Caballeronia sp. LZ062: one gene and its partner. The protein of the gene in region 1 binds, or shares a complex with, the protein of each later gene. Links are inferred from orthologs where the notes say so. Each region holds a gene or a part of one and is shown in the gene's direction. Other genes may lie near its edges. The genes, in order: tldD and pmbA.

Region 1 (3,192 bases):
CGTGTGGGTAATCGGCGGGACGTTGCCGTTGAAGTCGCCGGAAGCGTCGCGCGTGCTCAATACATCGCTCGTCTTCGGTCCGGACGGCGAGCAGGTCGCGCGCTACGACAAGATTCATCTGTTCAATTTCGAAAAGGGCGACGAATCGTTCGACGAAGCGCGCAGCATCGTGCCCGGCGCGGACGTGCGGACTTTCGAGGCGCCGTTCGGGCGCGTGGGGCTGTCCGTCTGCTACGACCTGCGCTTTCCCGAGCTGTACCGGAAGATGGGCGATTGCGCGCTGATGGTCGTGCCTTCCGCGTTCACGTACACCACCGGCCGTGCGCACTGGGAAACGCTGCTGAAGGCGCGGGCGATCGAGAACCAGTGCTACGTGCTCGCCGCCGCGCAAGGCGGCAAGCACGAGAACGGCCGCCGCACGTGGGGACATAGCGTGCTCATCGACCCGTGGGGCGAGGTCGTCGCCGTGCGCGAGGAAGGCGCGGGCGTCGTCGCGGGCGTGATCGATCCCGAGCGCATCGCGAGCGTGCGACAGAGTTTGCCCGCGTATCGGCATCGGGTGATCGCGTAAGCGTTCCTACGCGATGGCCGATATCGCGATGACGCGCCACATCTCGAAAATAGGCTTTTCAACGGCCTTGAACGCGTGGAAGTGATCCCGCACATGGCCTGAACAACGCGGACAGTAGAATTGTCCGACATTCACCGAACACGCTGCACCAACGCAATAGGCACCGCATGAACATCATCGAACCCGGCATCCGCAACCTGGTCACGGCGAAGGACGTTCTCCTGACGCCGTACGGCCTCGACGAGGGTCTCATCACGCGCACGCTCGCGGAGATCTTCACGCATCGCGTCGATTACGCCGATCTGTACTTTCAGTCCACGCGCAGCGAGGCGTGGAGTCTGGAAGAAGGCATCGTGAAATCAGGCAGTTTCAGCATCGATCAGGGCGTCGGCGTGCGCGCCGTCTCGGGCGAGCGCACGGCTTTCGCCTATTCCGACGATCTTTCGCCCGACTCCATCCGCCAGGCCGCACTCGCCACGCGGGCAATCGCCAAGGCGGGCGGCGGCAAGCACAAGATCAAGCCGGCGAGCACGCTCACGGGCGTCTCGGGCCGCGACCTGTACGTGCCCGCCGATCCGCTCCATTCGCTCGATGCCAATGCCAAGGTCAAACTGCTGGAGCGCGTCGAACAGATGGCGCGCGGCCGCGATCCGCGCATCACGCAGGTGATGGCCGGCCTCGCGGGCGAATACGACGTCGTGCTCGTCGCGCGCAGCGACGGCGCGCTGGCGGCGGACGTGCGGCCGCTCGTTCGCGTGTCGGTAACGGTGATCGCCGAGCAGAACGGCCGGCGCGAGATCGGCACGGGCGGCGGCGGCGGTCGCTTCGACTACGGCTATTTCACGGACGATATCTTGTCGAAGTACGTCGATGACGCCGTGCATGCGGCGCTCGTCAATCTCGAAGCGCGCCCTGCCCCGGCGGGCGCGATGACCGTCGTGCTCGGGCCGGGCTGGCCGGGCGTGCTGCTGCACGAGGCGGTCGGACACGGGCTGGAGGGCGATTTCAACCGCAAGGGATCGTCGGCGTTTGCGGGCCGCATCGGCGAGCAGGTGGCGGCGAAGGGCGTCACCGTGGTGGATGACGGCACGCTGCCGAATCGCCGCGGCTCGCTCAATATCGACGACGAAGGCAACCCGACGCAGTGCACGACGCTGATCGAAGACGGCATTCTGAAGGGCTACATTCAGGACTCGCTCAACGCGCGCCTGATGAAGATGCCGGTGACGGGCAACGCGCGCCGCGAGTCGTATGCCGCGCTGCCGATGCCGCGCATGACGAACACGTACATGCTCAACGGAGACAAAGATCCGCAGGAGATTCTGGCGTCGGTGAAAAACGGCTTGTACGCGGTGAATTTCGGCGGCGGTCAGGTGGATATCACCAACGGCAAGTTCGTGTTCTCGGCGTCCGAGGCATACATGATCGAGGACGGCAAGATCACGTACCCGGTGAAGGGCGCGACGCTGATCGGAAGCGGCCCCGAGTCGCTCAAATACGTGACGATGATCGGCAACGACATGTCGCTGGATAGCGGCGTGGGCGTGTGCGGCAAGGAAGGCCAGAGCGTGCCGGTGGGCGTCGGTCAGCCGACGCTGCGCATCGAGAAAATGACGGTGGGCGGCACGATCTGATGCAGTTTCGCCGCATTGGCGGTGACGCGTTCGGAACCGGACGCACCCGCCGATGCGGATTTCCCGCGTTCGACGCGCGGCCGCTTGTCACCGCCGCCTGTTTGAGGTTATAAAGACGGTCAACCTTTTTGCGATGCGCCCTTTGCTCACCATGTCCGCCAAGTTTTATTTTTATTTCTTTTGGCATCTCAAGCCGCTGGCGGATCGAGAGGGGTGAGTCGTAGGTTTCAAATACGCAAAACCGAATTCCCGAAAAACCGCCAGCGAGTCTGGCGGTTTTTTTTCGCCTTACCTTTTTTGCTCAGAACATTGCCGTTGGAGAATCGCCATGCCCCCGCACAACACCGATGACGTTCGTATCCGTGAGTTGAAGGAGCTCGTCCCGCCCGCGCACTTGATCCGCGAATTTCCGTGCACCGAGCCGGTGTCCGATCTCATCTTCAACGCGCGGCAGTCGATGCATCGCATTTTGCATGGCATGGATGGCCGGTTGATCGTCATCATCGGCCCGTGTTCCATTCACGATCCGAAGGCGGCGCTGGAATATGCGGGGCGGTTGATCGAACAGCGAAAGCGGTTCGCGGGCGAACTCGAAATTGTGATGCGCGTGTATTTCGAAAAGCCGCGCACGACGGTCGGCTGGAAGGGGCTGATCAACGATCCGTATATGGATAACAGCTTCAAGATCAACGACGGTTTGCGGGCCGCGCGCGAATTGCTTATGCATGTCAATGAGCTCGGGCTGCCGGCTGGGACGGAATATCTCGATATGATCAGCCCGCAGTACATCGCGGATTTGATTTCGTGGGGCGCGATTGGCGCGCGGACGACCGAGTCGCAAGTGCATCGGGAATTGGCTTCGGGGCTTTCGTGTCCGGTCGGATTCAAGAATGGCACGGATGGCAACGTAAAAATCGCGGTCGATGCGATCAAAGCCGCTTCGCAGCCGCATCATTTTCTTTCTGTGACGAAGGGCGGGCATTCGGC
Region 2 (3,202 bases), 1.6 Mb from region 1 along the record:
AGCCGCGTTTCGGCGCGCCACGGCGATGCCATCGCGCCGCCGAGCCACGCCTGCAGCGACGGCAAGCCTTTGTCCTCATACACGCCTTGCGACGCGCGATCGCTGATCGACACGAGTCCGACGATCAACTCGTCCGGATGACTGCGCTCAGGCTTCATCGTGTCCGTCCTCGTCGCCCTCGTCCTTCTCGTCGATGTCTTCGTCGTCTTCCACGCCCGCCGCGTTCTTGATCCACTGGAACAGCTCGCGGTAGTAGCGCGGTGGCTTCTGCTGCTGGCGCTCCTTGCGCGCGTTGCGAATGAGCGTGCGGCCTTCCTGCGGATCGACGCCCGGATGCTGGCGAATGAATTCGGTGAGCGCGGCGTCGTCGGCGAGCAGTTGTTCGCGTGCGCGCTCGATCCAGTGCAGCCGCGCCGTTTCCGCCTTGTTCACGCCGCGATGCGTGTCGAGCGCGGTGCGCAGCGCGGCGACTTCCTCGTCCGACAGCGAGCGCATCACGCGCCCGACATACTGCAACTGACGGCGCTTGCCCTCGTGATCCGTGATGCGGCGCGCTTCGCGCACGGCGCTGTCGAGATCTTCGTTCATCGGCATGCGCTTGAGCGCGTCTTTCGGCAGCGCGATGAGCGCTTCGCCGAGCTCTTGCAGCGCGTGCATCTCGCGCTTCAGTTGCGATTTGCTCGGGCGGTCGTAGGCCTGATCGGGCGCGTCGTCGCGATCGGCTTCCATCGGTTGAATGCGGGTTTTACGGTTCATGACGACATTGTAGCTTGCGCCCGCGCGCGAGCCGACGCGGTGGCGACGGGTGAACGCGCGCCGTCCTTGCTATGATCGCGTGGAGAGTCGGCGTGCGTCTCGAGCAACGACGGACGCAACGGCAGGCGCGACATTCATGGCACGGAGCGCAACGGGCGCTTGCGCGGTCAACAAAACCGAAGGCAACGACACATGGCAGCAGACATCGACGTCAGGCAACGCTTTTTTCCGCACACGCAAGACGAGTTGAAGGAGATCGCGTCGGATATCCTGCGCTACGCGAAGGAACTCGGCGCGAGCGATGCCGCCACCGAAATCTCCGAAGGCGACGGCCTCTCGGTGAGCGTGCGGCGCGGCGAAGTGGACACGATCGAGCACAACCGCGACAAGATGGTCGGTGTCACGGTGTTCATCGGCAAGAAGCGCGGCAACGCGAGCACCGCCGACTTCACGCGCGAGGCGTTGCGCGACACGGTCGCGGCGGCGTACAACATCGCGCGGTTCACGGCGGAAGACAGCGCCGCCGGGCTCGCCGAGGAAGAACTGCTCGAGAAGTCGCCGCAGGACCTCGATCTTTATCACCCGTGGGACATCGACGCCGAAGAGGCCGCCGACATCGCGCGCCGGGCCGAGGCCGCCGCGTTCGCGGTCGACAAGCGCATCACGAATTCGGAAGGCGCGAGCGTCTCCGCGCAGCATTCGCAATTCGTGCTCGCGACATCGCGCGGCTTCATGGCGGGGTATCCGTACTCGCGGCATTACATCGCGTGCGCGCCGATCGCGGCGAGCGGCCGCGACATGCAGCGCGACGACTGGTACACGTCCAGGCGCGACGCCTCCGAGCTTGCCGATCCCGAAGCGGTCGGCCGCTATGCCGCCGAGCGCGCGCTCGCGCGCCTGAACGCGCGCAGTCTCGACACGCGCAAGTGCCGCGTGCTGTTCGAAGCGCCGCTCGCAGCCGGCATTCTCGGCGCGTTCGTGCAGGCCGTGAGCGGCGGGGCGTTGTATCGCAAGACGACGTTTCTCGTCGACAGTCTCGGCAAGCCGGTGTTCGCGCCGCATATTCAGGTCGTCGAAGACCCGCACGTGCGCGGCGGCATGGGCAGCGCGCCGTTCGACGAAGAGGGCGTGCGCACGCAGCGGCGCAATGTCGTGGAAGACGGCGTCGTGCAGGGCTATTTCCTCTCGACGTATTCGGCGCGCAAGCTCGGCATGCAGACGACCGGCAACGCGGGCGGCTCGCACAATCTCTCGATGAAAAGCGCGCACACGCAGCCTGGCGACGACTTCCAAGCCATGCTGAAGAAGCTTGGCACGGGCCTTCTGCTGACGGAACTGATGGGGCAGGGCGTGAACTACGTCACAGGCGACTACTCGCGCGGCGCGTCGGGCTTCTGGGTCGAGAACGGACAGATTCAGCACGCCGTGGAGGAGATCACGGTCGCGAGCACGCTGCAGGAGATGTTCCGCCATATCGAGGCCATCGGCGCGGATACGGTCGTGCGCGGCACCAAGGAGATCGGTTCGGTGCTGATCGAGCGGATGACGGTCGCAGGGCAGTAACCGCTTCCACGCCGCTGCTGCAGAAGCGAAAGGCCCCGGACGACGCGCAGTCGTCCGGGGCCTTGGTCTTTGTTATGCGCGCCGCTCGTAAGTGACGAACGCGAACTCGAAATCGTTCGGCGCCGCCGCGCGATGCCGCTCGCGCGACACTTCGCGCCACTGCGACGCATCGGGTGCAGGAAAACGCGTGTTGCCGTCGAAATCGGCGTCGATCTCCGTGACGATGAGCTTCTGCGCGCGGCCGATGGCATCGCCGTATAGCTGCGCCCCGCCGATCAGAAACGCTTCCGCCGCGCCATCGGCGGTTGCGAGCGCGAGGGCTTCGTCGATGCTCGTCACCGTGTCGCAGCCTTCGAAGCGGCGTGTAGCGTCGCGCGTGACGACGATATTGCGCCGCCCGGGCAGCGGCCGCCCGATCGACTCGTGCGTCTTGCGTCCCATGATGATGGGCGCGCCCATCGTCGTTCGTTTGAAGAAGGCGAGATCTTCGGGCAGGCGCCAGGGAAGTTGGTTATCGCGTCCGATCACGCCATTGCGTGCGCGGGCGACGATGAGAGTCAGCGTCGTCATGTGCAGGTAGGAAGGGGCGGCACGCGCCGCCAGGCCGGGGCACGAATTTTAACCGACGCAAACTGGCACGCCCACTGGCACGCTGCGGCGCTGCTGCTGCTTCCTGATGGATGCGGCGTCAGGCTTCGGACGTATCGTCCCCGCCCTCCACGCTGTCCCGGTACAGGCGCGGCACTTCCGGCGCGATTTCGTCCCACAGCGTCACGCTAGGATTTGTGGCCGGGGCGCGGCCGGGTGAGCCGGCTGAATTGTCGGCCGTCGCGCCCGTTGCGGGCGACCACTCGAATGCGTCGGCCTTGTCGGCATCCGACGG

What was found.
Region 2: the proteins of tldD (region 1) and pmbA are in contact, whole or in part, in a solved structure (PDB 5NJ9), measured with the Escherichia coli proteins. The link is inferred for Caballeronia sp. LZ062 from one-to-one orthologs.

Annotation. Positions count from the first base shown.
Region 1 is NZ_JARTWB010000002.1:2,125,839-2,129,030, forward strand. What follows is about bases 99-2,971. They hold tldD (metalloprotease TldD), read left to right. Parts: upstream 99-738; coding sequence 739-2,205; downstream 2,206-2,971. Other genes in these bases: P9239_RS15920 (carbon-nitrogen hydrolase family protein), read left to right, coding at 99-571; aroG (3-deoxy-7-phosphoheptulonate synthase AroG), read left to right, coding at 2,534-2,971. Also shown: more of P9239_RS15920, read left to right, coding at 1-98; more of aroG, read left to right, coding at 2,972-3,192. UniProt on the Escherichia coli protein: Metalloprotease involved in CcdA degradation. Suppresses the inhibitory activity of the carbon storage regulator (CsrA).
Region 2 is NZ_JARTWB010000002.1:544,686-547,887, forward strand. What follows is about bases 251-3,133. They hold pmbA (metalloprotease PmbA), read left to right. Parts: upstream 251-948; coding sequence 949-2,319; downstream 2,320-3,133. Other genes in these bases: yjgA (ribosome biogenesis factor YjgA), read right to left, coding at 251-756; P9239_RS08560 (dihydrofolate reductase), read right to left, coding at 2,392-2,889; P9239_RS08565 (hypothetical protein), read right to left, coding at 3,008-3,133. Outside these bases: mog (molybdopterin adenylyltransferase), read right to left, coding at 1-158; more of yjgA, read right to left, coding at 148-250; more of P9239_RS08565, read right to left, coding at 3,134-3,202.